One region of the Actinoplanes sp. NPDC049598 genome, then DNA from elsewhere that is predicted to be linked to it. Evidence: riboswitches for the same ligand, from Rfam matches in the RefSeq annotation. Region 1 holds a riboswitch; each other region holds the start of a gene.
What was found. Region 1 has a riboswitch for cobalamin ahead of AB0J66_RS42090 (ABC transporter substrate-binding protein). Riboswitches for the same ligand answer to the same signal wherever they lie in the genome.
Positions count from the first base shown of each region.

Region 2: linked by a shared signal. The riboswitch ahead of AB0J66_RS49470 (VWA domain-containing protein) and the one ahead of AB0J66_RS42090 (ABC transporter substrate-binding protein) in region 1 are both predicted to bind cobalamin.
Region 3: linked by a shared signal. The riboswitch ahead of AB0J66_RS43550 (ABC transporter substrate-binding protein) and the one ahead of AB0J66_RS42090 (ABC transporter substrate-binding protein) in region 1 are both predicted to bind cobalamin.
Region 4: linked by a shared signal. The riboswitch ahead of AB0J66_RS43525 (ribonucleoside-diphosphate reductase subunit alpha) and the one ahead of AB0J66_RS42090 (ABC transporter substrate-binding protein) in region 1 are both predicted to bind cobalamin.

Region 1 covers NZ_JBFAOX010000030.1:66,785-73,746, reverse strand. The annotation lists gene AB0J66_RS42105 (VOC family protein) at 1-54, shown strand, start outside; gene AB0J66_RS42100 (ABC transporter ATP-binding protein) at 59-829, opposite strand; gene AB0J66_RS42095 (iron ABC transporter permease) at 826-1,881, opposite strand; gene AB0J66_RS42090 (ABC transporter substrate-binding protein) at 1,878-2,804, opposite strand; cobalamin riboswitch at 2,914-3,050, opposite strand; gene AB0J66_RS42085 (DUF4229 domain-containing protein) at 3,045-3,395, opposite strand; gene AB0J66_RS42080 (hypothetical protein) at 3,407-3,841, opposite strand; gene mqnE (aminofutalosine synthase MqnE) at 3,866-5,035, opposite strand; gene AB0J66_RS42070 (NlpC/P60 family protein) at 5,294-6,962, shown strand, end outside.
Region 2 covers NZ_JBFAOX010000057.1:1,112-8,073, reverse strand. The annotation lists gene AB0J66_RS49480 (cobyrinate a,c-diamide synthase) at 1-912, opposite strand, end outside; gene cobO (cob(I)yrinic acid a,c-diamide adenosyltransferase) at 906-1,505, opposite strand; gene AB0J66_RS49470 (VWA domain-containing protein) at 1,672-3,891, opposite strand; cobalamin riboswitch at 3,981-4,103, opposite strand; partial or broken gene AB0J66_RS49465 (hypothetical protein) at 4,716-4,940, opposite strand; gene AB0J66_RS49460 (gluconokinase) at 5,345-6,919, shown strand; partial or broken gene AB0J66_RS49455 (hypothetical protein) at 6,928-6,962, opposite strand, start outside.
Region 3 covers NZ_JBFAOX010000033.1:62,997-69,958, reverse strand. The annotation lists gene AB0J66_RS43570 (cytochrome c oxidase assembly protein) at 1-731, shown strand, start outside; gene AB0J66_RS43565 (copper chaperone PCu(A)C) at 783-1,313, shown strand; gene AB0J66_RS43560 (Dyp-type peroxidase) at 1,349-2,449, shown strand; gene AB0J66_RS43555 (copper resistance CopC family protein) at 2,446-2,976, shown strand; cobalamin riboswitch at 2,996-3,169, shown strand; gene AB0J66_RS43550 (ABC transporter substrate-binding protein) at 3,224-4,225, shown strand; gene AB0J66_RS43545 (iron ABC transporter permease) at 4,249-5,214, shown strand; gene AB0J66_RS43540 (iron chelate uptake ABC transporter family permease subunit) at 5,310-6,281, shown strand; gene AB0J66_RS43535 (ABC transporter ATP-binding protein) at 6,387-6,962, shown strand, end outside.
Region 4 covers NZ_JBFAOX010000033.1:54,550-61,511, reverse strand. The annotation lists gene AB0J66_RS43525 (ribonucleoside-diphosphate reductase subunit alpha) at 1-2,061, opposite strand, end outside; cobalamin riboswitch at 2,176-2,384, opposite strand; gene AB0J66_RS43520 (VOC family protein) at 2,491-2,865, shown strand; gene AB0J66_RS43515 (nitroreductase family protein) at 2,867-3,469, shown strand; gene AB0J66_RS43510 (hypothetical protein) at 3,474-3,698, opposite strand; gene trpD (anthranilate phosphoribosyltransferase) at 4,042-5,091, shown strand; gene AB0J66_RS43500 (acyl-CoA thioesterase) at 5,260-5,751, opposite strand; gene AB0J66_RS43495 ((2Fe-2S)-binding protein) at 5,819-6,526, shown strand; gene AB0J66_RS43490 (GNAT family N-acetyltransferase) at 6,575-6,877, shown strand; gene AB0J66_RS43485 (trypsin-like serine protease) at 6,931-6,962, shown strand, end outside.

The sequences.
Region 1 (6,962 bases):
GTGCTCAGCGACCCTCAGGGCGGCCTGTTCGCGGTGCTCGCCGGCAACCGTTAGCCGGCTAGCTTCGTACCGGCACGACCAGGGGGCCGTGGTCGCCGTCGATGACGCGGACCCGTACGCGGTAGTGCTTGGCCAGGTTCTCCTCGGTGAGCACGTCGCGCGGCGAACCCGCGGCCACGACGCGGCCGGCGGCCAGCAAGACCATCTGGTCGGCGTACTCGCCGGCCGTGGTCAGGTCGTGCATGGTGGCCAGCACGGTGAGGGCGCGCTCGGCCCGCAGGCGGTCGACCAGCTCGAGGACCTCCTGCTGGTGGCCGATGTCGAGGGCGCTGGTGGGCTCGTCGAGCAGGAGGATGCCGGCCCCCTGAGCCAGGGCGCGGGCCAGGAAGGCGCGCTGGCGTTCGCCGCCCGAGAGGGTGTCGAGGCGGCGGGTGGCGAAGCGGGTCAGGTCGAGCTCTTCCAGCACCTGTTCCACCACCTCGAGGTCGTTGGCCGACTCACGACCGAGGGGCGGGACATATGGCGTACGGCCCAGGAGCACGTAGTCGAAGACCCGCATGCCGGGCGGGACGATCGGGGACTGGGCGACCGTGGCGATGGTCTTCGCGCGCTCGCGGCGGGGCAGGTGGTCGAGAGGGCTGCCGTTGAGCTCGACGGTGCCGGTGAAGGGCAGCAGACCGCCGATCGCCCGGAGCGCCGTCGACTTGCCGGCGCCGTTCGGACCGATCACGGTGACCCACTCGCCGCGGTCGACGTCGAGGTCGACGCCCTCCACGATGGGCGTGCCGTCGAGGCTGACCCGCAGGTCCGTAACCCGGATCGCGGTCACGAGGCGGCCGCCTGGCGGCTGGTGCGCAACACGACGATGAAGAACGGGGCGCCGAAGAAGGCGGTGACGACGCCGATCGGGATCTCGGCCTGACCCCCGGCGGTACGCGCCAGCAGGTCGGCCAAGGCCAGAAAGGCGCCTCCGAAGAGCACCGACAGCGGCAGGATCGAGCGGTAGCTCGGGCCGGCGAGCAGGCGCATCGTGTGCGGCACGATGATGCCCACGAAGCCGATCAGGCCGGAGACCGAGACCGCCGCCGCCGTGCCGAGCGAGGCGGCGACAATCAGCAGGTAACGGGACCGCTGGGGATGCAGGCCGAGCGCGCTCGCCTCCTCGTCGCCGACGGTGAGCACGTCGAGCTCACGCCGCTGGGACAGGACGATCACACCGGTCACCACCGCGTACGGAAGCATGACCAGCACGTCGTGCCAGCCGGCGGTGGCGAGCCGGCCCAGCAACCAGGAGTAGACCTCGCGCAGCGTTTCCACATGCTGCTGCATCAGATAGGTCTGCCCCGCGGCCAGGAACGACGACACCGCGACGCCGGAGAGGATCAGCGTCGACGGTGTGCGGTCGCGGCCCCCGGCCGCGCCGAGCAGCCAGGTCAGGGCGACGGCCAGCAGCGCGCCGGCGAAGGCGGCCACCGGCACGCCGAAGGGCAGGTTCGCGGTCGCGTCACCGCCCGTGGTGCCGGCCCGCAGCGAGATCACCGCGGTCACACCCAGCCCGGCCCCGGCCGCGACGCCGAGCAGGTGCGGGTCGGCCAGCGGATTGCGGAAGACGCCCTGGTAGGCCGCGCCGGCCAGGGACAGCATCCCGCCCACGAGCAGACCCAGCACGACCCGGGGCAGCCGCAGCTCGGTGAGGATGGCGATCTCACGGTCGGTGAGCCCGCTGTGCAGGTGCACGCCCGGGATCAGATTGAGCAGCTCCAGGATGACACCGGCCGGTGGCAGCGGAACCGACCCGAAGGCCAGCCCCGCCACCAGCGCGACGAGAACCGCGGCGGTACCTCCGAGGAGCCAGGCGGGCCGGAGACCGGCCGGTCTCACGCCGGGACCTTGGCCACCGCATCGGCGATGGAGCGGGCGAGGTCGACGGTGCGCGGCCCCCAGCGGGAGGCGATGTCGTCGTCCAGGGCGAAGACCTGGCCGGCCTTGACCGCCGTGACACTGCTCCAGCCCGTACGCTTCGCGACCGTCGCCGCCGACTGCTGACAGCACTTGCTGTCGGCCAGGAAGATCGTGTCCGGACTGGACTTGACGATCGCCTCCTGCGAGAGCTGCGGATATCCGCCCTTGGCGCCGTCGGCGTCGGCCGGGTCGGCGATGTTCGTCAGGCCGAACAGCGAGAAGACCGACCCGATGAACGTCCTGGACGTGACGGTGTAGAAGGTCGGATCCAGCTCGTAGTAGTAACTGAGCGGCTTCGACCGCTTCGGCACGCCGGCCACGATCTTCTCGATGTCGGACGCCATCCGCTCGGTCACCGCGGTCGCCTCGGCGCCGTGCCCGGTCAGCGTGCCGAGCTGCTTGATCTGCTCATAGGTCTGGTCGAGGCTCGCGGTGGCCGGCGTCTTGAAGACCGGAATCTTCAGCTTGTCCAGCTGCGCGACGACCTTGTCGATGTCGTCGGAGAGGACGACGAGGTCGGGATTCTTGGCCGCGATCGCCTCGGCGTTGGGCTTGAAGGCGGAAAGGTTGCTCTTGGGGGCGTCGGCCGGGTACGTCGACTGGTCGTCGACCGCCGTGACCTGCGGTCCGGCGCCGATCGCGAACAGCATCTCGGTCGCGGTGGGCGAGAGCGAGACGATCTTCTCGGGACGGGCGCCGAGGGTGAGACCACTGACGGTCACCGGGTACGAGGCGCCGGCGCTGGGCGTGGTGCTCGCCGGCGGAGTGTCGTCGCCGCTGTCGCCGCACCCGCCGGCGAGCAGCAGAGCGGTCGCCAGGGCGGCGGTGAGCATGCGTTTCATGAGGTCCTCCGGTCGGCCGGGTGCGTGGCCGACGGGTCGTCGGCCGGGTGCTTCGCCGACAGGGCCCCGGGGGCGTTCCGTCCGCGAGGCGCCCCTCCCCGGGAGCGCTTGATCGCGACCGCACCCAGGCGACCTGGCTCGGCCCTTGAAGGGCCTCACAGTTGCGGGACAGCGCCGGGTTCGCACCGGCTTCGCTGAGATGCGGTCCTTCCGACGCTAACTCACGCCGGGGTTCCGACCTTACTTCTCCACACTCTTGGGCTCGGCCTCCGCCTTGACCTCGTCCTTGTCTTCCGCCTCGGCCTTCTCCTCCGCCGGGGCCGCGCGGTCGCCGGCCGCCGCCGCGTCCTCGTCGCCGGCCAGGGCGGCGCGCAGCCGCTGTTTCTCCGCCGTGCGGCGGGAGGCGACGCCGACGAGCTGCTCGTTCATCTGGTTACGCCAGGTGGCGAGCAGGAAGTACGACGCGACGGCCGAGACGACCAGCGCCACCATGGCCCGGACCAGGAAGTTGAGCGGCACCGGCAGAAGCGCCGCGAAGACGACCACGAACAGGCCGAGGCGGCCCAGCGAGTACTTGACGGCGGGGTTCATGACTTCTCTCTCTAGCCCGTGCGGTGGTCGAGCCACCGCAGGCCGTAGAACCAGATCAGGCAATAGACGACCGTGGCCCCGAAGGCCCCGAGGAGCCCGCTGACCAGGGTGGGGAACTCGAACTGGGACGACGCGAAGCCGGCCAGGGTCATCCCGGCGGCCACGCCGAAGCCGGTGGCCAGCAGCGCGACCACGACCCGGGGGGCGCCGAAGCCCTCGGCCCGGAACTCCTCGACGAACAGCCACACCGGAAGGATCACGGCGAGCCAGCCGCTCGTGTGCCCGAACTCGGAGACGTGCGTCAGCGACAGGACCGCCTCGAGCAGGAGCAGCACGACGGCGCCGGTGACCAGCCCGGCCATCGCGGTGCCGAGCAGGTCACCGATCGTGGCCAGGCGTCCGCTGGCATCGCGGCGCGGGCGGCGCGCACTCTTCGTATCCGACATGACAACAAGCAGGGTACGCGCTTGTCAGGCCCAGACCTTCTGCGGCTCGGCCCGGCGGCTCGCAAGCGTGGGCGCCTTCTCGTACTCCCGGACCACCTCGTAGCGCGTGTTGCGCTCGACCGGCTGGAAGCCGGCGTCCCAGATGAGGTTGAGCAGGTCGTCACGGTGCATCGTGTGCGGCGTGCCGTACGAGTCGGCATCGTGGGTGATCTTGTATTCCACCACCGAACCGTCCAAATCGTCCGCTCCGAAGTTGAGCGACAGCTGGGCCACCGACAGGCCGTGCATGACCCAGAAGCACTTCACGTGGGGCACGTTGTCGAACATCAGCCGCGAGACGGCGAACGTCTTGAGCGACTCGGCCGGGGCGGCCATCGTGGTCCGTGACTGGATGCGGTTACGGACCTTGCCGTCCTGCGAGTCGACGAAGTCGTGCTGGTAGCGCAGCGGGATGAAGACGGCGAAGCCACCGGTCTCGTCCTGCAGCTCGCGCAGGCGCATCACGTGGTCGACGCGGTGCCGCGGCTCCTCGATGTGGCCGTAGAGCATGGTGGCCGGCGTCTTCATGCCCTTGGCGTGGGCGAGCCGGTGGATGCGCGACCAGTCTTCCCAATGGGTGTCGTGGTCGACGATGTGCTGCCGGACCTCCCAGTCGAAGATCTCGGCGCCGCCACCGGTCAGCGACTCCAGCCCGGCGTCCATCAGCTCGTCGAGGATCTCGCTCGCCGGTAGGCCGCTGATCTTCTCGAACCACTGCACCTCGGTCGCGGTGAAGCACTTGAGCTTCACGTCGGGCAGCGCGGCTTTCAGCTCGCGCAGCACCTTGGGGTAGTAACGCCAGGGCAGGCTGGGGTGCAGGCCGTTGACGATGTGCAGCTCGGTGAGCTGCTCGTCCTGCATCTCCTTGGCCTTCGCCACGGCCTCGTCGATGCGCATGGTGTACGCATCCTTCTCGCCCGGCTTGCGCTGGAAAGAGCAGTACGCACAGCTGGCCGAGCACACGTTGGTCAGGTTGAGGTGGCGGTTGACGTTGAACATCACACGATCACCGTTGAGCTCGGTGCGCTTGTGGTGGGCGAGCCGGCCGAGCCAGGCGAGGTCATCGCTCGCGTACAGCGCCTCGCCGTCGGCCCGGGTGAGTCTCTCACCTGCGTAGACCTTGGCCTCGAGCTCGCGCTTCAAGCCGGCGTCCATGTGTGCCCCTCTCGCTTACCTCGCCGTCGAGGGTACGGCTCGCCTCCGACAGGAATCTCCGGGCGGGGTGTCGATCATGCCGCCGTAACCCGGATTCCCAGTCTTCTTTCATCTGGGATCAATCGACAGGAATGCGAGACGTGAGGTATCACATTAGGGGGGAACGACGAGCGGCGCTCCGGCGTCGCGGTGGACGGGGAGCACATGGCGACAGCACGACTCGGTTCTCGGCGATCGCGCCCGTGGTGGCGCCCCGTCGTGTATTCAGCCGTGGCCGCGATCGTCACGACCTTTCTGACCCCTCTTCTGTCACCGGCCCCCGCGCTGGCCGACCCGGCCGCGGCCCCGCAGGCTCCCCAGGCCCCCGTCGGCCTGGCCGTTCCCGACATCGGCGCGCGCCCCATGGCGCTCGGCACCCTGGCCATGCCGGGGCAGAAGGCCAGCGTCCGGCCGACCGCCACGCCGACGCCGACCAGCCCCGCGCTGCAGGCGATCGAGAAGGGCCGCACCGAGATCTCCGCCCTCGGCGACCAGCTCATCCAGGTCGGCCAGGATCGCGACCTCGCGCGTGACCAGCAGGCCGCCGCCAAGGTCAAATACACCCAGGCCGAGGAGGCGCTGCGCCAGGCCCAGACCGCCGCCTCCGACGCGGCCGCCCAGGCCATGCGCGAGGCCGCGGCCATGCCGCCCGGCATGGTCGACCCCGGGCTGAGCGGTCTCGGCGACCTCGCCCGGCTCCAGCGCGGCCAGGTCGACACCCAGCAGGCCATCGCCCGCCAGATCGAGCAGGCCCAGATCAACGCGCAGATCGCGCTCGACGAGCAGACGCTCGGCGCCGAGCGCTACGCCGAGCTGGCCGCCAAGTACAACCAGCTCAACGCCCAGCTCACGGCCAAGCAGACGGCTCAGCAGGCCCTCGAGCTCACCCACCAGGACGAGTTGAACGCGTTCGAGGCGACCGAGACGGCTCAGGACAGCCAGCTCGGCCAGTCCTACCTCGCCGGCGAGGAGGCGGGCCGCGGCGCCGACGCCCGCGCCATCCAAGCGCTCAACTTCGCGCTGGCCCAGCGCGGCGACCCGTACGTCTGGTCCGAGGAAGGCCCGGACCAGTACGACTGCTCCGGCCTCATGTATGCGGCGTACCGCTCGGTCGGCTTCGCGCTGACCCGCGTCTCCCGCGACCAGTACTGGCAGACCCGCAACAAGGTGGTCGACCGCTACTCGCTGCTCCCGGGCGACCTGCTGTTCTTCAGCTCGTCCAGCAGCTGGCGCGGCATCCACCACGTCGCGATGTACGCGGGCGACGGCATGATGGTCGAGGCCCCGCGCACCGGCCTCAACGTGCGGCTCACGCCGGTCCGGTGGAGCCGGCTGTTCCAGGCCACCCGCGTCTTCGGCTCGGTCGAGGGCATCGTCCAGGGCCCCAACCTCGGTGCGCCCGACCCCGACCCGACCGACGGCGGCACGACGCCGACCAACCCCGGGACGGGCACCCCGTCCAACCCCGGCACCGGCACGCCCTCCAACCCCGGCACGGGCACGCCCTCCAACCCGGGCACCGGCACCCCGTCCAACCCCGGCACGGGCACACCTTCCAACCCCGGGACCGGGACGCCCTCGAACCCAGGCACGGGCACGCCCTCCAACCCGGGCACCGGCACTCCCTCGAACCCCGGCACGGGCACCCCGTCCAACCCCGGCACGGGCACCCCGTCCAACCCCGGCACGGGCACGCCCTCCAACCCCGGCACGGGCACGCCCTCCAACCCGGGGACCGGCACGCCCTCCAACCCCGGCACGGGCACACCTTCCAACCCGGGCACCGGCACGCCGACGGACCCGAGCACGGGCACCCCGGCCAACCCCGACCCGGGGACGGACACGCCGAGCGACCCGCCCAAGACGACCGACCCGGAGCCCGAGCCGA
Region 2 (6,962 bases), on a different contig from region 1:
CTCGGGGAACCCGCCGCCGACGACCAGAGCCCGCGCCCCCTCGGGAAGCTTCTCGTCGCGCAGCGGGTCGACGGTCACCACCTCGGCGCCCGCCCCGGTCAGCAACTCGCTCGTCTCCGCGTACGCGAAAGAGAAGGCCGGACCACCCGCCAGCGCCACCACCGGGCGCCGGGCGGACGGCGAAGCCGACGCCGGACTCCACGGCTCGACCGCGAGCGGCGGGGCCGAGGCCGCGATCGCCGCCACCTCGTCGAGATCCACCGAGGCGGCCACCAGCGCGGCCAGCGCCTCCACCGACTCGCGGGCCTCGGCCCGGCGCTCCGCGGCCGGCACCAGCCCCAGGTGACGCGACGGCGCGGCCACCGCGTCGGCCCGCCGCAGCGCCCCCAGGACCGGCGTGCCGACCTCCTCGCAGGCGTCCCGCAGGATCGACTCGTGCCGGTCGGAGCCGACCCGGTTGAGGATCACCCCGGCGATCCGCACGTTGCCGAAGCTGCGGAAACCGTGCACGAGCGCCGCGATCGAACGCCCCTGGGCCGCCGCGTCGACGACGAGGATGACCGGCGCCTCGAGCAGCCCCGCGACCTGCGCCGTGGAGCCCGTCTCGCCGGCGCCGGTGCGGCCGTCGTACAGCCCCATCACGCCCTCGACCACCGCCAGCGACGCCCCCTGGCTGCCGTGGGCGAACAGCGGGCCGATCCGCTCCTCCCCCACCAGCACCGGGTCGAGGTTGCGGCCCGGCCGCCCCGCCGCCAGCGCGTGATAACCGGGATCGATGTAGTCCGGCCCGACCTTGAACGGCGCCACCGGCACCCCACGCCGTGCGAAGGCCGCCAGCAGCCCGGTCGCGACCGTCGTCTTGCCGTGCCCGGAGGCCGGCGCCCCGATCACCACCCGGGGGATGCTCACCATTCGATGCCCTGCTGTCCCTTGCGCCCCGCGTCCATGGGGTGCTTGATCTTCGTCATCTCGGTCACCAGATCGGCCGCGTCCAGCAGCGCCGGCGGCGCGTCCCGGCCGGTGATCACCACATGCTGGGTGCCGGGCCGCTCGGCCAGCGTCGCCACGACGTCGTCGACGTCGACCCAACCCCACTTCAGGGGGTACGTGAACTCGTCGAGCACATAGAACTTGTGCGTCTCGGCCGCCAGGTCACGCTTGATCTGCGCCCACCCCTCGGCCGCCTCCGCCGCGTGGTCCCGTTCGGTGCCGGCCCGCTGGATCCACGACCAGCCCTCACCCATCTTGTGCCAGGTCACCGGCGCGCCCCCGGTGGCGCCGAGCGCCTTGAGCGCCGATTCCTCCCCGACCCGCCACTTCTCCGACTTCACAAACTGGAAGACCCCGACCGGCCAGCCCGCGCTCCACGCCCGAAGCGCCATCCCGAACGCCGCCGTCGACTTCCCCTTGCCGTGCCCGGTATGCACCGCCAGCACAGCCTGCCGCCGACGCTGCCGCGTCGTAAGCCCGTCCTGGGGCACGCTGACAACTTTCCCCTGCGGCATCAGAGACCCTTCCTGTACGCGACGAGCACACCGACCCGGCCTTCAGCGCCGACCTCGGACCCCACCGGCGCTCCGAAGCCCCGGCCTTGCGCGCCCACCCGGGACGTCCCCGGAATCCGGAAACCACGATCACGGCCTCCTGGAAGGTTCCAGGTCATTCGCGGCATCAGGCGGCCCGGCGCTGCGGGGTGGCGGCCCGCGCCTCGAGGGCGTCGAGCGGCATCAGGTCGGCCTCGAGGGCGGTGGCCAGCCGGCCGGCGAGGTTGAGCCGGATGGGGCCGGCCTCGCAGTCGACGACCACGGTGGAGACTCCGGCGAGCAGCGGCGCGACCGAGACCGGGTCGGGCCCACTGGTGGCCCGGCCGTCGGTGACGACGATCAGCAGCGGCCGGCGGCGCGGGTCGCGGCGGCGCTCGGTGGCGATGGTCGCGGCGGCCGTACGCAGCCCCGCGGCGAGCGGCGTACGCCCCCCGGTCCGAAGGCTCGCCAGCCGCATGACACCCACCTCATGGCTGGAGGTCGGCGCCAGCACCTGCTCGGCCTCATGCCCCCGGAACGTGATCATCCCGATCCGGTCCCGCCGCTGGTAGGCGTCCCGCAGCAACGACAGCACGGCCGTCTTGACGATGGTCATCCGCTTGCGCGCCGCCATCGACCCGGACGCGTCCACGACGAACAGCACAAGATTCGCCTCCCGCCCGACGTGGACCGCCTCTCGCAAATCCCGGGGGTCGACAGCCCGCGAGCGACTCACCAGGGCGCTGTCGGTGCCCCCCAAGCGCCCGATTCCGGCAGCAGCCGCAGCCGCCTCCCGAATCCCAGCGCCATCGCTTCTCACACGCCTGGCCCCGCCGAGATCGACACCCGAGTCGACCTCCGTGCGCGAGCCAAGGTCCACAGCGGGGCCGGTTCCTTGATCGGCGGCGCGACGGTGGAGGGCGGCGCGGAGAGTGGCCGGCAGATGTGGGGCGCCGGCGAGCTTGCCCTGCGGGACGCGGGAGCCGACGACCCGGCCCCGGCGCGCGTAGGCCGGGGAGCGCTTCCCGGCATGGCCGCCCACACCACGACGGGCAATGCTGAGATTCCGGGTGCGGAAGGCGGCGCCGGTGGCGGCCGGTGCCTGGGCGGCGGCTTCCTGCTTCTGCTGCGGGCCGTCGGCCGGCGTACCCGGGGCCGGGGCGCTGCCGTTCGGCGGGGGCGCGGAGCCGCCGCCGTCCTGCTGGGGGGCGGGGCCGCGGTCGTCCGGGCCGGGACCGCCGTCGCCGGGGCCGCCGCCGGACGGTGGCGGGTCGTCGTCGGGGTCGGGGCCGTCGCCGTCCTGCTCCTCGGCCTGACGTTGCTCCTCGGCGCGCTCCTGTTCGGCGCGTTCCTGCTCCAGACGCTCCTGCTCGAGCCGCTCCTGCTCCTGGCGCTCCGCCTCGGCCAGGGCCTCGTCCAGCTTTTCCTCATCGGTGCCGGGCGGGTCGAGCGGGTCGCGGCGGCGGCGGTGCGGGAGGGCGAGGCGGGCGGCGTCGCGTACGTCATCGGCGGTGACCACATCGCGGCCGTGCCAAGCCGCCAGGGCGACCGCGCAGCGGGCGACCACGATGTCGGCGCGCATCCCGTCGACGCCGTAGGCCAGGCAGACCCGGGCGATCCGGTCAAGCTCCGGGTCGGGCAGGGCGACATGGGACAGCCGGTCCCGCGCGGTCCTGATCCGGGCCGCCAACTCGCGCTCCTCGGCGGCGAAGCGGGCCGCGAAACCCGCCGGGTCCGCCTCGTAGGCCAGGCGCCGCCGCACCACCTCGGCCCGGTCGGTCGCGTCGCGCGGCGCGGCCACCGTCACGACCAGGCCGAACCGGTCGACGAGCTGCGGGCGCGGTTCGCCCTCCTCCGGGTTCATGGTGCCGACCAGCAGGAAGCGGGCCGCGTGCTTGACCGAGACACCGTCACGCTCGACGTGGGCCCGGCCCATGGCGGCCGCGTCCAGCAGCAGGTCGACCAGATGGTCCGGGAGCAGGTTGACCTCGTCGACGTAGAGGACGCCACGGTGCGCGCCGGCCAGCAGCCCCGGCTCGTACGCCTTGACCCCGTCGGCCAGCGCCCGCTGAATGTCCAGCGTGCCCACCACGCGGTCCTCGGTCGCCCCGACCGGCAGCTCGACCAGCGACGCCGGCCGGCGGAAGCTCGGGCTGTCCAGCGCGTGCGGCCCGTCCGGGCAGTCGGGGTCCGGCGCGGCCGGATCGCAGGCGAACCGGCATCCCCGCACGACGGCGACCTCCGGCAGCAGCGCGGCCAGGGCCCGGACGATGGTGCTCTTGGCGGTGCCCTTCTCCCCCCGGACCAGCACCCCGCCGACAGCGGGCGAAACGGCCGTGAGCAGGAGCGCAAGTCGAAGGTCGGCCATGCCGACAACGGCCGGGAACGGGTACGGCGTCACGCGGATCCCTTCTGTGCGGGTGTCCACGCCCACACGATGAGTGACACGAGCGGCCGGAGTCTCCTGACTCCCGGATCAGCGCTCCCCGCACGCCTTCCAGCCTGGCCGGCCGTGGCTACTCGACGGATCGCTCCCCGGTCACAGTGGCGGGACCGCCCCGGACTCGCACCGGGTTCCTCCGCAACCGCTCCCCGCAACTCTTTCCTACCGCCGACCACCCCGTCAACGCGGGGTGATTTCCACCGCTCCGCCCACGCCGGCCCCAGGAGCCGCTCCCCCCGTGGTGCTCCGCGCCGATCAACCTCCCGCCCGCCGCGCCACCCGCAGCCGGGGCGGCTGGCAACGGGGGCGGCTGGCAACGGGGCGGCTCGCAACGGGGGGCGGCGGCGCAGGCGGCCGCCGAGTGGACCGGGCGCCTTCGGCCGCCCCTCGGTGGCGCGGTCGAAGGCAGGTCTTGGTACGGGCGGCGGCGCGGCGCGGCGGGGAGCGGGCACGGCGTGGCGCGGCGTGGCACGGCACGGCGGGGCACGGCGCGGTCGGGGCGCGGCATGGCAGAGCGCTGTGCGGCACGGCGCTGCGCAGTGTGGGCGCGGAGCGGGGCTGCGCGGGCACGGCGGGGCACGGCGTGGTCGGGCCGCGGCACGACAGAGCGCTGTGCGGCACGGCGCTGCGCGGTGAGCGCGCGGAGCGGCGCTGCGCGGTGAGGGCGCGGAGCGGCGCTGCGCGGTGAGGGCGCGGCACGGCCCGGCAGGGCGGGCGCGGCGCGCGAGCGCGCGGCACGGCGCTGCGGGTCACGTCCGCTGGCGTGGTGTAGGAGCTGGCCATCGCTGATCCGTGTGGGTTGATGCTAAGTGGCGATTCCGACGGGTTGGTCGGATTCGGTGTCCTGGCCGGCGGTCAGGGGTGTGTGTGAGGCGGGCTCTGCGAAGGATCTCGAGGCCCACCGTGTAGCGGCGTCCTTCGGTCCATTCGTCGGTCTGTTTGGCGAGCACGGCGCTACGCAGACGAAGCGCGGCGGAGGGCTGCGCGGTCGGGGCGCGGCACGGCAGAGGGGGCGCGGTGCCGGCGGGACGAGGAAGGGCGCTGCGCGGGCGGGGCGCGACGAGGCGAGGCGCGATGCGGTGCGATGCGATGCGATGCGATGCGATGCGGTGCGATGCGATGCGATGCGATGCGGTGCGACACGGCAGAGCGGAGCGCGGTGCGGCGCGACCGGGCGCGACACGGCAAAGGGGGCGCGGTGTGGGCGGGACGCGGAAGGGCGCTGCGCGGGCGGGGCGCGGCAGGGCACGGCAGGGCGGGGCGGGTCGCGGCGGGGCGGGGCGGGACGGGGCGCGGCGTCCTGGGTCTGAGTCGTGAGAAGTGCGGTGGGTGGGCACTAGGTTGGGACAGGGCAGGGCGCTCGACTGGGAGGCTGCGCATGGACGTCGTGATCGGGATTGATACCGGGACCACCGCTACGAAAGGGGTGGCGGCCGGGCCCGACGGGCAGTTGCGTGCGCTGGTCAGCGTTCACTATCCGCTTTCCGTGCCGGGGCCGGGGCGGGCCGAGCTCGACCCGGGGCAGCTGCGTGACGCGGCGGTGAAAGCGCTGGTCGACGTGGCCGCGGCCTGTCACGAGCAGGGCGACCGGGTGGTCGCGGTCAGTCTGAGCGCATTCCTGCACGCGCTGGTCCCGATGGACGGCGCCGGGGAGCTGCTCGGGCCGCTCGTCACGTGGGCCGACGGGCGGGCCGGCAAGCAGTGCGACGACATCATCGAAGCCGGTCTCGGGAAGAAGCTTCAGGCCCGCACGGGCACGCCCGTGCACCCGATGTCGCCGCTGACCAAGCTGGCCTGGTGGCGCGAGAACGACCCGTCGACCTTGCGGGAGACGCCGCGGTGGGGCGGGGTGAAGGAGCTCGTGCTGGCGGCGGTGGCCGACGAGCCGTACCTCCTGGATCTGTCCGTCGCCTCCGGCACGGGCCTGTACGACATCCACGAGCGGCGGTGGGACGCGGAGGCCCTGGAGATCGCCGGGGTGAGGTCGTCGCAGCTGGCCGAGGTCGTCAGCACCACCCGGCAACTGCGCCTGCGGGCCGAGGTGGCCCGGGCGGCCGGTCTCGACCCGGCCACCCCGCTGATCATCGGCGCCGCCGACGGCCCGCTGGCCAACCTCGGTGTGGGGGCCACGCCGGCCGGCGTCGCGGCGATCTCGCTCGGCACCAGCGGCGCGCTGCGCACGGTGGTCGACCGGCCCACGGCCGACAAGGCGGGCCGGCTGTTCTGTTACGCGCTCACCGACGACCGCTGGGTGATCGGGGGCGCGGTGAACAACGCCGGCTCGGTGGTGCGCTGGGCCGGTGAGAGCTTCGCGGGTGGTTTCGAGCGTCCCGGGGCCGAGGGTGAGGACGCCGACGAGCGGGACGCCGCCCTGCTCATCGAGGCTCAGGGTGTCGCCCCCGGCAGCGACGGCCTGCTCTGCCTGCCGTACCTGCTGGGCGAGCGCGCGCCCTGGTGGCGTTCCGGGATGCGCGGCGCCTACCTGGGGCTGCGCCGGGAGCACGGCCGGGCGCATCTGGTCCGCTCCGCCGTGGAGGGCGTCTGCCAGCAGCTGGCGCTGGTCCGCGACTCGTTCACCGCCGAGGGCATCCCGGTCACCGAGGTCCGGGCCACCGGCGGCGCCGTCGCCTCCGACCTGTGGGTCGGCGTGCTGGCCGCCGCGCTGGACCTGCCCGTCTCGGTCGCCGACACCCCGGAGGGCACCGCGCTCGGGGCCTGTCTGCTCGCCCGGCACGCGCTCGGCGAGCTGCCCGATCTGGATCACGCCGCCGCCCTCATCCCGATCGCCGAGCCGACCGTCCCCGACCCGGAGAACGCCGAGCTTTACGCCCGGCTGCGCCCGCTCATCGAGACGTCGGCCCTGGCGGTGCTCGATGTCGTCAAGGAGCTGGACAAGCTGGCGCCGCAGCCCATCCCGGACACCGAGAAGGCGGTCCGCGACACGCCCCGCTGACCGGCTTCTCATGGCAGCGGGACCACGGCGCGCTGCCCCCGGG
Region 3 (6,962 bases), on a different contig from region 1:
CGTACGTCCTGTTCAGCGTGCACATGGTCCAGCACATGGTGCTCTCGATGGTGGTGCCGATCCTGCTCGTCGGCGGCGCCCCGGTCACCCTGGCCCTGCGGGCGCTGCGGCGGCCGTCGGACCCGCAGGTCCGCGGCGCGCGTGAGTGGCTGCTGATCGCGCTGCACAGCCGGTACCTGCGGTTCCTCAGCCATCCGGTGGTCGCTCTGGGGATCTACGTGGCCAGCCTGTACGGGTTGTACTTCAGCGGGCTGCTCGGCACGTTGATGCGGTACCACCTGGGGCACTTGGCGATGCTCATTCACTTCGTGCTCGCCGGCTACTTGTTGTTCTGGGTGCTCATCGGTGTTGATCCGGGGCGGCGGCGCGTACATCCGGCGTTGTTGACCCTCGTGCATTTCCTGGCCATGGTGTCGCACGCGTTCTTCGGCTTCGTGCTGCTGCAGGCCACCACCGTCATCGGCGTCGACTGGTACGGCGCCGTGCACCCGGCCTGGGCCTCGTCCATGATGGCCGACCAGCGGCTCGGGGCCGGGCTGGCCTGGGCGTTCGGCGAGCTGCCGGCGGCTGTCATCATGCTGCTGCTGGTGCGGCAGTGGATCCGCAGCGACGAACGCGAGCAGGCCCGGCTGGACCGGGCGGCCGACCGGGCCGACGCCTCCGGCGAGGAGGACGATTTGGCCCGTTACAACGCTTTCCTGGCGGCGGCGGCAAAAGACCGGGAACTTTGACGGGCTCACGGGCGACTAACCGTGCAAAGCCCCTCATAAAGGAAGAAAACCATGCAGACCATCGCTCGTCGTTCGTTCGCTTTCGCGGCCGCCGCCGCTTTCACCGTCGCGCTCACCGGCTGTGGCTCGTCCTCTTCCTCCTCGGAGCCGGCCGCGCAAGCCGCCCCGGCCGCCGAGCTGACCGTCAAGGACCCCTGGGTCAAGGCGGTCGACAAGGGCATGACCGCCGCCTTCGGCACCCTGGTCAACTCGACCGGCCAGGATGTGACCGTGGTCAAGGCGAGCACGCCGATCTCGCCGATGGAGCTGCACGAGATGGCCATGCAGGACGGCAAGATGGTGATGCGGCCCAAGGAGGGCGGCTTCGTCATCAAGGCCGGCGGCACCCACGAGCTCTCGCCCGGCGGCGACCACCTGATGATCATGGACCCGTCGGCCCCGATCAAGCCCGGCGACGAGCTGGAGTTCACGCTCACCCTGGGCGACGGCGGCACCGTGCGGTTCAAGGCGGTGGCCAAGCCGTTCAGCGGGGCCGGGGAGAGCTACGCCCCCAGCGCCGCTCCGTCGATGGCGGGCATGTGAAGTTCCGTCGCCGTCATCTGCTCGCCGGGGGCGCGCTGGCCGGGGCCGGCGTCGCCGCGGGTCTGGTCGCCGCCCGGGACGAGCCGGTGGCGGCCGTCGCCGCCGACGTCGTCCCCTCCCACGGCGCACGCCAGGCCGGCGTGACCACCGAGCCGCCGGCGCACGCCTCGTTCGTCGCCTTCACCCTGCCCGCCGGCACCGACCGGCGGGCCCTGGGCCGGATGATGCGGCTGCTCACCGACGACGCGCGCCGGCTCACCCGGGGCGAGCCGGCCCTGGGCGACACCGACGCTCAGCTGGCCGTGCTGCCGGCCCGGCTGACCGTCACCTTCGGCTTCGGGCCGGGCCTCTACCGGGCCGCCGGGCTCGCGTCCCCGGTCCGGGACCTGCCCGCATTCACCATCGACCGGCTCGAGTCGCGCTGGTCGGGTGGGGACCTGCTGCTGCAGATCTGCGCCGACGACCCGCTCACCGTGGCCCACGCCCAGCGCATGCTCATCAAGGACGCCCGGCCGTTCGGGGCGGTCCGGTGGACCCAGATCGGCTTCCGGCGCAGTCCCGGCGTCGAGAAACCGGGCTTCACCCAGCGCAATGTGCTCGGTCAGCTCGACGGCACGGCCAACCCCACCGGGGCCGCCCTGGACACCGCCGTGTGGCAGCCGGACAACAGCACCACGCTGGTCGTCCGCCGGATCCGGGCCGAGATCGAGAAGTGGGACCTGCTCAGCGTCGGCGACAAGGAGAACGCGGTCGGCCGCCGGATGGTCAGCGGCGCGCCGTTCACCGGGACGAACGAGCACGACGAGCCGGACTTCGCCGCCCTGGACGCCACGGGGCTGCCGGTCATGCCGGACTTCGCCCACGTGACCCGGGCCCACGTCACCGACCCGGCGCTGAAGATCCTGCGCCGGCCGTACAACTACGACGGCGCCCCGAACGCGGCCGGGCACCCCGACAGCGGGCTGATCTTCGCGGCGTACCAGAGCTCCGTCGAGCGGCAGTACGTCCCCATCCAGCAGCGCCTGGCCGACCGGGACCTGCTCAACGAATGGATCACCCCGATCGGCTCGGCCGTCTTCGCCGTGCCACCGGGGTCCGCGTCGGACGGCTGGATCGGCGAAAGCGTGCTCGGATGAGATCTGTGCGGACGGCCCTGCTCGGTGTGGCGGCGCTTCTGGCCGTACTGCTGCCCGGCACCCCGGCCTGGGCCCACACCCAGCTGGTGGCCACCACCCCGGCCAAGGACGCCGTGCTCACGACGGCCCCGAAGGCGATCACCCTCGAGTTCAGCCAGCGGCTCAACCCGGACTTCACCACGATCGCCCTCAGCGACGCGGCCCGGCAACGGGTCGCGGCCTCGGCCCCGGCCATCGACCGGGTCAAGGGCACGGTCGTCCCGCAGCAGCCGCTGGGCAACGGCGCCTACACCGTCGCCTACCGCGTGGTCTCGGTCGACGGCCACACGGTCCAGGGCTCGTACGTCTTCACGGTCGACGATCCCGCGCTTCCGCCGGCCCCGGTGGTCCAGGCCGCCGCCGAACCCGCCGGGTCCGGCGGCCTCCCCGCCGGTGTGCTGATCGGCCTCGCCGCCCTGGGCGTGGCGCTGGCCGGCGCCGCGCTGTACCTCTACCGCTCCACCCGGCGACGATCAGCCCCGGGATGATCTTGGGTGGTGGGGGCGGCTATGGTGGGCGGGCCGTGGTGTTCGGGAAGCCGGTGAAGCCGGCGCGGCCCTCGCCACTGTGAACGGGACAGCCGGAAGCCATCGCGAGGTCACTGGGCGTCGAGCCTGGGAAGGCCGGCCGCCGGCGCACTGCCCGTCAGCCAGGAGACCGGCCACGGCACGCAACGACCCGTCCACGAGGTGCTGGAAGGCGGTCCCGATGCGCGTGCGCGCTCGACGATCTCCCGTGTCCTGGCTCGCTGCCGTGCTGGCAGTGGCCCTACTGACCGGCTGCGGCGGCGCGGCCGAGGAGCCGGCGTCCGCCGCCGGCCTGACCAATTGCGGCGTCACCGTGCCCACCGGCCCGCCGCCGGCGCGCATCTTCGCCGCGTTCCACAACGGCATCGAGGCGGTGTACGCGCTCGGGGCCGGCGACAAACTGGTCGGCGCCGCCTACCTCGACAACCCGCTGCTGCCCGAGTACGCAGCGCAGTTCCAGCCCGGGCGGAAGAAGCCGGCGTACTACCCGGAGGAGTACCCGAGCCGCGAGGAGGTTCTGCGCCTCGACCCGGACTTCGTCGTCTCCGGCTTCACCGGCGCGTTCACCGCCGAGGGCCTCGGCACCCGGGCCGAGCTCACCAAGATCGGCATCGGGTCGTACCTGTTCACCCAGTACTGCCCGGCCGCCGACGGCAAGGACCAGAAGGACCTGGCCGACAACGACGTCTCGCTCGACAGCGTCTACCGCGACCTCACCGGCCTCGGCCGTCTGCTCGGCAAGAGCACCGAGGCCCAGGCCCTGGTCGACAGGATGCGCAAGACCGTCGCCGACACGGAGGGCAAGCTGGCCGGGGTCTCGAAGCCGCGGGTGGCCATGCTCAACCGGCCCGGTGGCGGGGAGCTGCGCGTCTTCGGCGGCGGAGACGTGGCCACCACCATCATCGAGAAGGCCGGCGGCACCCAGGCCTTCGGCGACGTGCCGGGCCGGCTCACCCGCATCGGCACTGAGGAGCTGATCAAGCGCCGGCCGGACGTCATCGTCGTACCGGCCTGCTGCGGGGCCGACGTCGGCCCCGCCGGCGCGCAGGAGGTCATCGACGGGCTGCGGAAGGACCCGGCTCTGGCCAACGTCCCGGCCGTGCGGGACGGCAAGGTCTACGCGGTCACCTTCGCTGAGATCACCCCGGGGGTACGCAACGCCGACGCGATCGCCAACCTCGCGCGGCTGCTGCACCCGGAGAAGTTCTGAGCCGCCGCGCCCTGGGCCTGCTCGTGGCCGTCGCCGTGCTGGCGGCGGCCGCGTCCGGTTCCGTCCTGCTCGGCAACCAGACCATCGGCGTGCGGGCGGCCCTGGGCACCTGGCTGCACCCCGACGGCTCGGACGTGCAGCGGATCGTGGAGTACCTGCGGGTGCCCCGCACGCTGGTCGGGATCCTGGCCGGGGCCGCGCTCGGCGTCTCCGGCGTGCTGCTTCAGGGGCTGACCCGCAACGCGCTGGCCGGCCCCGAGGTGCTCGGCGTGAACGCCGGCGCGGCGCTGACCGTGGTCCTCGGCATCACGGTCTTCGGCGTGCACGGCTTCGGCGGCTGGGTCTGGTTCTCCTTCGCGGGCGCGGCCCTGGCCGGCGCGGGCGTGTACACGCTCGGCTCGGCCGGCCGGGGCGGGGCCACACCGGTCAAGCTGGCCCTGGCCGGGGCGGCCGCGACCGCGTTCCTGGGCGGCCTGACGACCGCGCTCACCCTGCTCGACATCAACACCTTCACCGCGTTCCGGTACTGGTCGGTGGGGGCGCTGACCTCGGCCGACGCCGCGGTGATCCGTACGGCCGTGCCGTTCCTCGCGGTGGGTGCGCTGCTCGCTGTCTCGTCGGTACGGGCCCTCGACGCGCTCGCCCTCGGTGACGACCTGGCCCGCTCCCTCGGCCAGGGCCTGATCGCCGGCCGGGTGACGGCCGCGCTGGCCGCCGTCGTGCTCACCGGCACCGCGGTGGCCCTGGCCGGGCCGATCGCTTTCGTCGGGCTGACCGTGCCGCACATGGCCCGGGCGCTGGCCGGGCCGGCACATCGGTGGCTGATGCCGTACGCGGCCGTGCTCGCCCCGATCGTCCTGCTGGCGGCCGACGTGCTCGGCCGGGTCGTCGCCCGGCCCCAGGAGCTGCAGGCGGGCATCGTCACGGCGATCGCGGGGGCGCCGTTCTTCGTCGCGCTGGTCCGTCGCCGCAAGCTGGCCGAGCTGTGAGGGGCCAGTCTGTGCGGGGCCGCGCTGTGCAGGGCCGAGCTTTGTGGGGTCGAGCTGTGCGGGGCCGCGCTGATCGGCGGGCGGTTGTGGTCACCGTGGCCGCGTTGCTCGTGGCGCTGGCGGCGCTGCTGGTCGCGCTGACCCGGGGTGACTATCCGATGCCGCTCTCCGACGTGCTGAGCGTGCTGGCCGGCGGCGAGGGAGCGACCCGGCGCAGCGCCTACGTGGTCCTTTCGCTGCGCCTGCCGCGGGCGCTCGGGGCCATCGCGGTGGGCGCGGCCTTCGGGTTGTCCGGGGCGATCGTGCAACGGGTCGTCCGCAACCCGCTCGCCAGCCCGGACATCGTCGGCATCAACGCCGGGGCGGCCGCGGTGGCCGTGTTCCTCATCGTCGTGCTGGCCGCCGGCCCGCGGACCGTGGCCGTGGGCGCGCTGGCCGGGGCGCTGGCCACCGCGGCCGCGATCTACCTGCTGTCGCGGCGGCGCGGGGTCAGCGGCTACCGGCTCGTGCTGGTCGGCATCGGCGTCACCGCCATGCTCACCTCGGTGACCGCCTACCTGCTCAACACGGCGAACATCTACACCGCCGAGCAGGCCTCGATCTGGCTCACCGGCAGCCTCGCCGGCCGTTCCTGGGCGCAGGTCGCGCCGGTCGTCGTGGCCGTCGCCGTCCTGCTCCCGGTGGCGCTGCGGCTGGCCGGGCCGCTGCGGGCGCTCGAGCTCGGCGACGACCTCGCGCTGGCCCTGGGCGTACGGGCCGAGCGCGCCCGAGCCGCGCTGCTGCTCACGGCCGTCGCGCTGGCCGCGGTGGCGACCGCGGCGGCCGGGCCCATCGCGTTCGTCGCCCTGGCCGCGCCACAGATCGCCCGGCGGCTGGTCCGCGAGCGAGGGCTGGCCCTGGTCAGCTCGGCTGCGATCGGCGCCGCCCTGCTGGCCCTGGCCGACCTGGCCGCCCGGCGCATCCTGGCCCCGGCCGAACTCCCGGTCGGCGTGCTCACCACCGTGCTCGGCGCCCCGTTCCTGATCTGGCTCCTGGCCCGAGCCAACCGCGTCGGGCGCACCGGATGACGGCGGCGGCGCACGAGCGCGCGCGGGGCTGCCCGCCCGAGCCAACCGCCTCGGGCGAGCGCGCCCCGGGCTGCCGGCCCGGGCTGATCGTGTCGGGAGGATCGGATGAGTGATTTGCGGGCAGCCGGGCTCGGGCTTGGCTACGAGGGGCGGCCGGTCGTGGCCGGGCTCGACCTTCAGGTGGCGCCGGGGCGGATCACCGCGATCGTCGGGCCGAATGCCTGCGGCAAGTCGACGCTGCTGCGCGGCCTCGCCCGGCTGTTACGGCCGGGCGCGGGGACGGTGCTGCTCGACGGGGCCGACATCTACCGTCTGTCCACCCGGGACGTCGCGGGCCGCGTCGGCGTGCTGCCCCAGCAGCCGGTGGCGCCGGACGGCATCACCGTCGGCGATCTGGTGGCCCGGGGCCGGCATCCGCACCAGCGCTGGCTGCGCCAGTGGTCGGCGCGGGACGCGGCCGCCCACGCCGCGGCGCTGGCCGCGACCGGGGTGGCCGACCTCGCCGACCGGCCGGTGGACGAACTCTCCGGCGGTCAGCGGCAACGGGTCTGGATCGCGCTGGTGCTGGCCCAGGAGACCGACCTGTTGTTGCTCGACGAGCCGACGACCTTCCTGGACCTCGCCCACCAGCTGGAGGTGCTCGACCTGTTGGCCGACCTCAACGCGGCCGGCCGCACGGTC
Region 4 (6,962 bases), on a different contig from region 1:
CCAGGCCGTACGGAACAGCTCGCGCACGTCCGCCGGCAGCTCGCCGATCGCCTGGACCGAGCCCTCGGCCCGCTTGATCTGCTCCCGGATCGCCGCCGTCCACATGCCGCGCGCCTTCAGCTCCCGCACCAGATACGTGTTGATCTGCAGGAACTCGCCGGACATGGTCTCGCGCTTGAACAGGTTCGACACCTGCGGCTCGATGCACTCGTAGCAGCCGGCGATCGACGCGATGGTGGCCGTCGGCGCGATCGCGATCATCAGCGAGTTCCGCAGCCCGTGCTCGGCGATCCGGCCCTTGAGCGCGGCCCACCGCTCGGTCTGGACCGCGGTGGCGCCCCACAACTCGTGATGCAGCTCGCCGCGGGCCGCGCGGGTCTCCGGATAGGCCGGGTGCGGCCCGAACTGCTCGGCCAGGGCCACGCTCGACTCGAGCGCGGTCAGGAAGATCTCCTCCTGGACGCGCGTCGACAGCTCCCGCGCGGCCGGCGAGTCGAACGGCAGGCGCAGCCGGAAGAACGCGTCCTGCAGGCCCATCAGCCCCAGCCCGATCGGCCGCCAGCGCGGGTTCGACCTCTCGGCCTGGGCCGACGGGTAGAAGTTGATGTCGATGACCCGGTCCAGGAACACCACGGCCGTACGCACGGTGTCCCGCAGCTTCGCCCAGTCGACCCCGGAGTCGGTGAGGTGCGCGCCCAGGTTGACCGAGCCGAGGTTGCACACCGCGGTCTCGTCGTCCGAGTTGACCTCGAGGATCTCGGTGCACAGGTTCGACAGGTGGATGGTGTTGCCGGGGGCGCCGGTCTGGTTGGACAGCGCGTTCGAGCGGTCCTTGAACGTCATCCAGCCGTTGCCGGTCTGCGCGAGCGTGCGCATCATCCGCCCGTACAGCTCCCGGGCCTTGACGGTCTTGACCGCCTTCTTCTCGGCGGCCCGGTAGGCGAGATCGAACTCCTCGCCGAACAGGTCGGGCAGTTCCGGCGCGTCCGAGGGATCGACCAGCGACCAGTCGCCGTCGGCTTCGACCCGGCGCATGAACTCGTCCGGGAGCCAGTTGGCCAGGTTCAGATTGTGCGTGCGGCGCGACTCCTCGCCGGTGTTGTCCCGCAGCTCCAGGAACTCCTCGACATCCGGGTGCCACGGCTCGAGATAGACACAGGCCGCGCCCTTGCGCCGGCCGCCCTGGTTGACCGCCGCCACACCCGCGTCGAGCGTCTTGAGGAACGGCACGATGCCGTTCGACTTGCCGTTGGTGCCGCGGATCAGCGCGCCCCGGCCCCGGATCCGGCTCCACGAGATGCCGATCCCACCGGAGAACTTCGACAGCTTGGCCACCTGGTGGTAGCGCTGGTAGATCGAGTCGAGCTCGTCCCGCGGCGAGTCGACCAGGAAGCACGACGACATCTGCGTGTGGCGCGTGCCCGAGTTGAACAGCGTCGGCGAACTCGGCAGGTAGGCGAGGCTCGCCATCAGCCGGTAGAAACCGATGGCCTCCTCGGCCGTTGTGGACAGTCCGCACGCAACGCGCAGCAGCCAGTACTGCGGGGTCTCGACCACCTCCCGCGACATCGGGTGCCGCAGAAGATAGCGGTCGGCCACCGTGCGCAGCCCGAAGTACTCGAAGCGCCGGTCCGCGCCGGCGTCGATCGCCTCGTCCAGCTCGCGGGCGTGGCGGGCCACGAAGGCGGCCGTGTCGTCGCTGATCAGACCCTGCTGGTGGGCGTAGCGGATCGACTGGCTGAAGCCGGCCACACCCTGCAGCCGGACCTCCTCGTCGACGTACGCGGCCAGCAGCCGGGCGGCCAACTTCGAGTACTGCGGCTCCTCGCCGATCAGCTCGGCCGCCGTCTGAATCGAGAGCTTGTCGAGCTCCGCGGTGGTCGCGCCGTCGTACAGCCCGCTGATGGTCTTCGTCGCCACCCGCAGCGGGTCGACCTCATCGAGGTCGCCGGCCCAGCGCTCGACCGCTCTGACGATCTTGTTGACGTCGACCGTTTCCCATTCGCCGTCGCGCTTGCGCACCCGCATCGAGTGCCGGCGTTGTTCCGGCATGACTGTCATCTCCGCGCTCCCTCGCCCTGATGAAGGCACGCGGGGACACGCCGGCGGACGGGCTCGGCCCAGCCCGCATCGTGGCGTCGGCCGTCCCACGCGGCCGTCAACCGCCGCACACCGGTCGGCGTACGGCACGCTGGCAGGTCTTCGGACTCGCGGGCGCCGTGCACGCTCCTACCGGCCGTCGCTTCCCAGGCTCGCACCCAGTGCTGTGTGACGGCTTTCGTTCCCACTCACCGCTGCGGGGCAGTCCCGGACTCACACCGGGTTCCCTCTTGCCTCGGCCACCCCGAAAACGAAGCGGCCGAACCAGCTGCGTGAGACACCATATATGGGCCTGCCCGCCAAGTAGCAACACCAGATGCTGATACCGGGCGTGTCGTTCCGCCTCACGGTAGGGTCGGCCTGTCGTCTGAACTGGACGGAGGCCTCATCGTGCGAGCAGCGCAGATAGCTCAACACGCGGCGGATCTGCCGCGGGCGACCGCGTTCTACCGGGACCTGCTGGGCGCCGAGCCGGTGGCGACCTTCGATCCGCCCGGGCTGGTCTTCTTCGATCTCGACGGGCAGCGGCTGCTGCTCGATCGGGGCGCGCCTTCGGCGCTGCATTACTACCAGGCCCAGGATGTACGGGCTGTGGTCGAGCGGCTGCGCGCGGCGGGCGTGACGGTCGAGTCCGAACCGCACGTCATCTTCGTCCACGAGGACGACCGGCTCGGGCCCGCGGGCAGCGAGGAGGTCCAGGCCTTCCTGCGCGACTCCGAGGGCAACCTGGTCGGCCTGATCGAGCACCGCCGCCGGGAGGCGTGAGATGGATTTCCGGGACGTGTTGCGCGGGCGGCGGATGGTCCGCAACTATCGGGCCGAGGCCGTGCCGGACGAGGTCGTCGAGCGGGTCGTCCGGATGGTGCACCGGGCGCCCAGTGCCGGCTTCGCCCAGGGGCATCGCGTCGCGGTGGTCACCGATCCGGGCCGGCGGGCCGAGCTGGCCGCGGTGGCCGAGCCGTTCTACCTGGAGCACGGCTTCCACCCCTGGATCTCGCAGGCGCCCGTGCAGCTGGCGCTGGGGATCCGTGAGGCGTCGTACCACGAGCGCTACACGGAGAAGGACAAGCTCGAAGCCAGTGCCGGCGAGGAGATCCCGTGGCCGGTGCCGTTCTGGTGGTTCGACGCCGGGGCGCTGCTCACCCTGCTGCAGCTGGCGGCGGCGAACGAGGGCCTGGCCACCGGGTTCTACAGCCCGGCCCCGCCCGAGGAGCTGGCCGCGCTGGCCGGGATCGTGGGCTTCTCGGCGGACGTCGCGCTGACGGGTGTGCTGACGCTGGGGTGGGCGGCCGACGACCCGGCGGTGCCGACGGCGAAGCTGGCGAGCCGGCGCAAGCCGCTCGACGAGATGGTGACGTGGCTGCGGTGAGCCGTCAGGCCCGCGTGATCCGGCCGACCGCGTCGTCCATGCGGAAGTGGCCCAGGTATTCGTCGGGACCGTCGCCGCGGCATCGGTAGGCGTGCCACTGGTCGCCGATGCCGGCGTGCACGTAGCCGATGTAGTCGCCGCCGACGTGGACGCTGTAGCCGCCCATCGTGCTGACCTCCAGGGTCGCGCCGGCGATCACGCGCGTGCTCAGGGGAACTCGGCGCTCCACGGCCCACCTCCGCATGCCTGAGTGTGTGGCTCACGATGCTGACCGTGCCCACCTCGGAAAACAACGGCCGAACGGCTGGATCGGGCCGCCCAGGGGAGGGGGTGCCCGGCGCCTTCCAGGCATATGGGCAGGTTGTGCGTTCACCGCCGCACCCCGCTGGTCGTGGCGCAAGCTGCCCGGCGCCGTTAGGGTGATCGCGTGACCAACCGCATGACCAACTGGTGGCCCGTCTCGTAGGCGGCCCGCCCTTGCTCATGCAATCCGAACGGCCGCCCTGAGGCGGCCGTTCTTGTTTCCACGGAACTGGCTCGCCTCCGGGCGCCGACCCGTGGAAGGACCCTTGATGAACGATCCCTGGACGGCACTGGTCTCCCGCTTGGTGGCCCGGCAGGACCTGAGCGCCGCCGAGACCGCCTGGATCATGCGGCAGGTGAACAGTGGCGACGCGCCGCCCGTGAAGCTGGCCGCCGTTCTGGTCGGACTCAGGGCCAAGGGCGAGACCGCCGCCGAGGTCGAAGGCTTCGTCGATGCGCTCCTGCGCGCCGCCACCCCCGTACGGGTGCCCGGACCGACCCTCGACATCGCCGGCACCGGCGGCGACGGCACCAACGCGGTCAACATCTCCACCATGGCGGCGATCGTCGCCGCCGCCACCGGCGCCACCGTGGTCAAGCACGGCGGCCGCGCCGCCTCCGCCACCAGCGCCGGCTCGGCCGATGTGGTGGAGCGCCTCGGCATCCCGCTGGACCTCCCCGCCGAGGCTCACGCCGCCGTGGCGGTCGAGGCCGGCATCACCTTCCTGTTCGCACCCCAGGTCCACCCCGGCATGCGTCACGCCTCGCCGGTCCGCCGCGACCTCGGCGTACCGACCGTGTTCAACCTGCTCGGCCCCTTGATCAACCCAGCCGGCCCGACCCACCGGCTGGTTGGCGTCGCGGACGCCCGGTTCCTCCCCACCGTCGTCGAGGTCCTCTGCCAACGCCGCGCCACCGCCACGGTCGTCCGCGGCGACGACGGCCTCGACAAAATCAGCACATCGACCACGTCCCAGGCCTGGACCGTGCACAAGGGCGTCGCCCACCACGAGATCATCGACCCTCGCGCACTCGGCATCGCGCCGCCCGCCCCCGGCGCACTCCGCGGCGCCGACGCCGACAGCAACGCCCGCGTCGTGCACGAACTCCTCGCCGGCCGCCCCGGCCCCATCCGCGACGCGGTCCTGCTCAACGCCGCCGCCGCCCTGACAACGACCCCCTCCGGCGCTCCTGTCGCGTCCCGGCTCCCCGCCGCCTTCGCGCAGTGCGCCCAAGCCATCGACACAGGCGCCGCCGCCGACACCCTGACCCGGTGGATCGCCGCCACCCAGGCCCGGCGGCCTCACCGCGCCGCTTGACCGTCCACCGCCCGGCCCGGCGGCGTCACCGCGCCGCTTGACCGCCCACCGCCCGGCCCGGCGGCGTCACCGCGCCGCTTGACCGCCCACCGCCCGGCCCGGCGGCGTCACCGCGCCGCTTGACCGTCCACCGCCCGGCCCGGCGGCGTCACCGCGCCGCCGGGGTGGTCACGAGACGGGGGCCAGGGCGGCGCGGAGCGTCAAACGGTGCTTGCGGCGGATCTCGGCCTCGTGGAAGGCGCGGCGGTCGTCGTCGGTCTGGGGGAGCAGCGGGGGTACGGAGCGCGGCTTGCCGTCGTCGTCGATGGCGACCATGACGAGGTGCGAGGTGGCGACGGTGGTGGGTGGCACGGCCCGGTCCCAGCGGTCCGCGGTCACCTTGACGGCGACCTCCATCGAGCTGCGGCCGGCCCAGGTGATGCGGGCGGCCACGTGGACCACGTCGCCGACGCGTACGGCCTGCAGGAACAGCGTTTCGTCCATGGCGGCGGTCACGGCCGGGCCGTCGGAGTGGCGGGCGGCCACGACACCGGCCACCGAGTCGATGAGGTTGAGGATGCGGCCGCCGTGGACCGTGCCCATCAGGTTGGTGTGGTGCTGGTCCATGATCTGCGACAGGGTCATCTCGGAGGCCGACGGCGGCCGCCCGGTATCGGTCATTTTCGGGTCCTTTGCGGTTGATCTTGATGGTAGCCACGGGCGGCGGCCGGGTCCGTAGGGTGGGGGCGTGCCAGAGGTCGACGCCACACCCGCGCTGCGGGCGGCCGCCCGGTTCGGTCCCTACTTCATCTGGGAGCCGTACGAGGGTGGGGACGGCTGGCGTCCGTACGGCGACCTGCTCGAACCCGACGTGATCGGGGAACGGGTCGAGGTCGCCCGGGACGTGCTGGTGCGGATGGCGAACCTCGACCGGGACGCCATCGAGGAGCGGGTGGTCGCCTCGGTGACATTCCTCGGCCTGGCCTCGCGCCTGCTGTCCCCGGTGCTCGGCGCGGCCGTGGCGGGTGGGGCGCTGCCCGTCGCCGACCCGGCCAAGCTGTGGTGGCGGCCGGTGGCGGGCGGCCCGATCCCGTTCGCGCAGCGCGGTTTGCAGGCCGTGGAGGCCGGCGGCGCGCTGTCGCTGGAACTGGTCGAGCCGCTGCTGGAGGCCTTCCGCCGCAGATTCGCGCTGTCCGGGCGGGTGCTGTGGGGCAACGTCGCGTCCGCGCTGGGCGGAGCCGCCGGCATGATCGCCAACGCCGGCGCCGCGGCTGGACCGGCTCCGGCCGGGCGGGCGGCGGAGATCGTCGCGGCGACGCTCGATCTGCCGCCGCTGCGAGGCATGGCCTCGTGGAAGCGGCCCGGGGTCCTGGCCCGCAACAACTGCTGCCTGTACTACCGGATCCCCGGCGGCGGCATCTGCGGCGACTGCGTCCTGGCCCGGGTACGCGGATGAGGGCAGCGGTCCCGTTTCACGCCGCGCCGGCAGGTGATTGGATGAGGCATGACCTTCGTGATCACTGACGTGCCCGAGAAGGACCGGTTCGAGGCGCGCAACGAGCAGGGCGAGCTCGCGGGTCTGGTCACCTACCAGATCAGCGGCAACATCATCGCCTACACCCACACCGAGGTGGAGCCGGAGTACGAGGGGCACGGCCTCGGCTCGCAGCTGGCCCGCGCGGTCATGGACGACGCCCGGGCCAAGGGTCGTACGGTCGTGCCGATCTGCCCGTTCATCAGCGGCTGGCTGGAGACCCACCACGACTACGACGCCATCCTGGCCAAGCAGGGCCGGCGCGTGAAGTAGTGATCAACTGATGCCCGTCCGTGATTGGCGGAGCGCCCGTAGGCTCGACCGCGATGAAGACGCTATCGAAGGTCGTCGTCGCGCT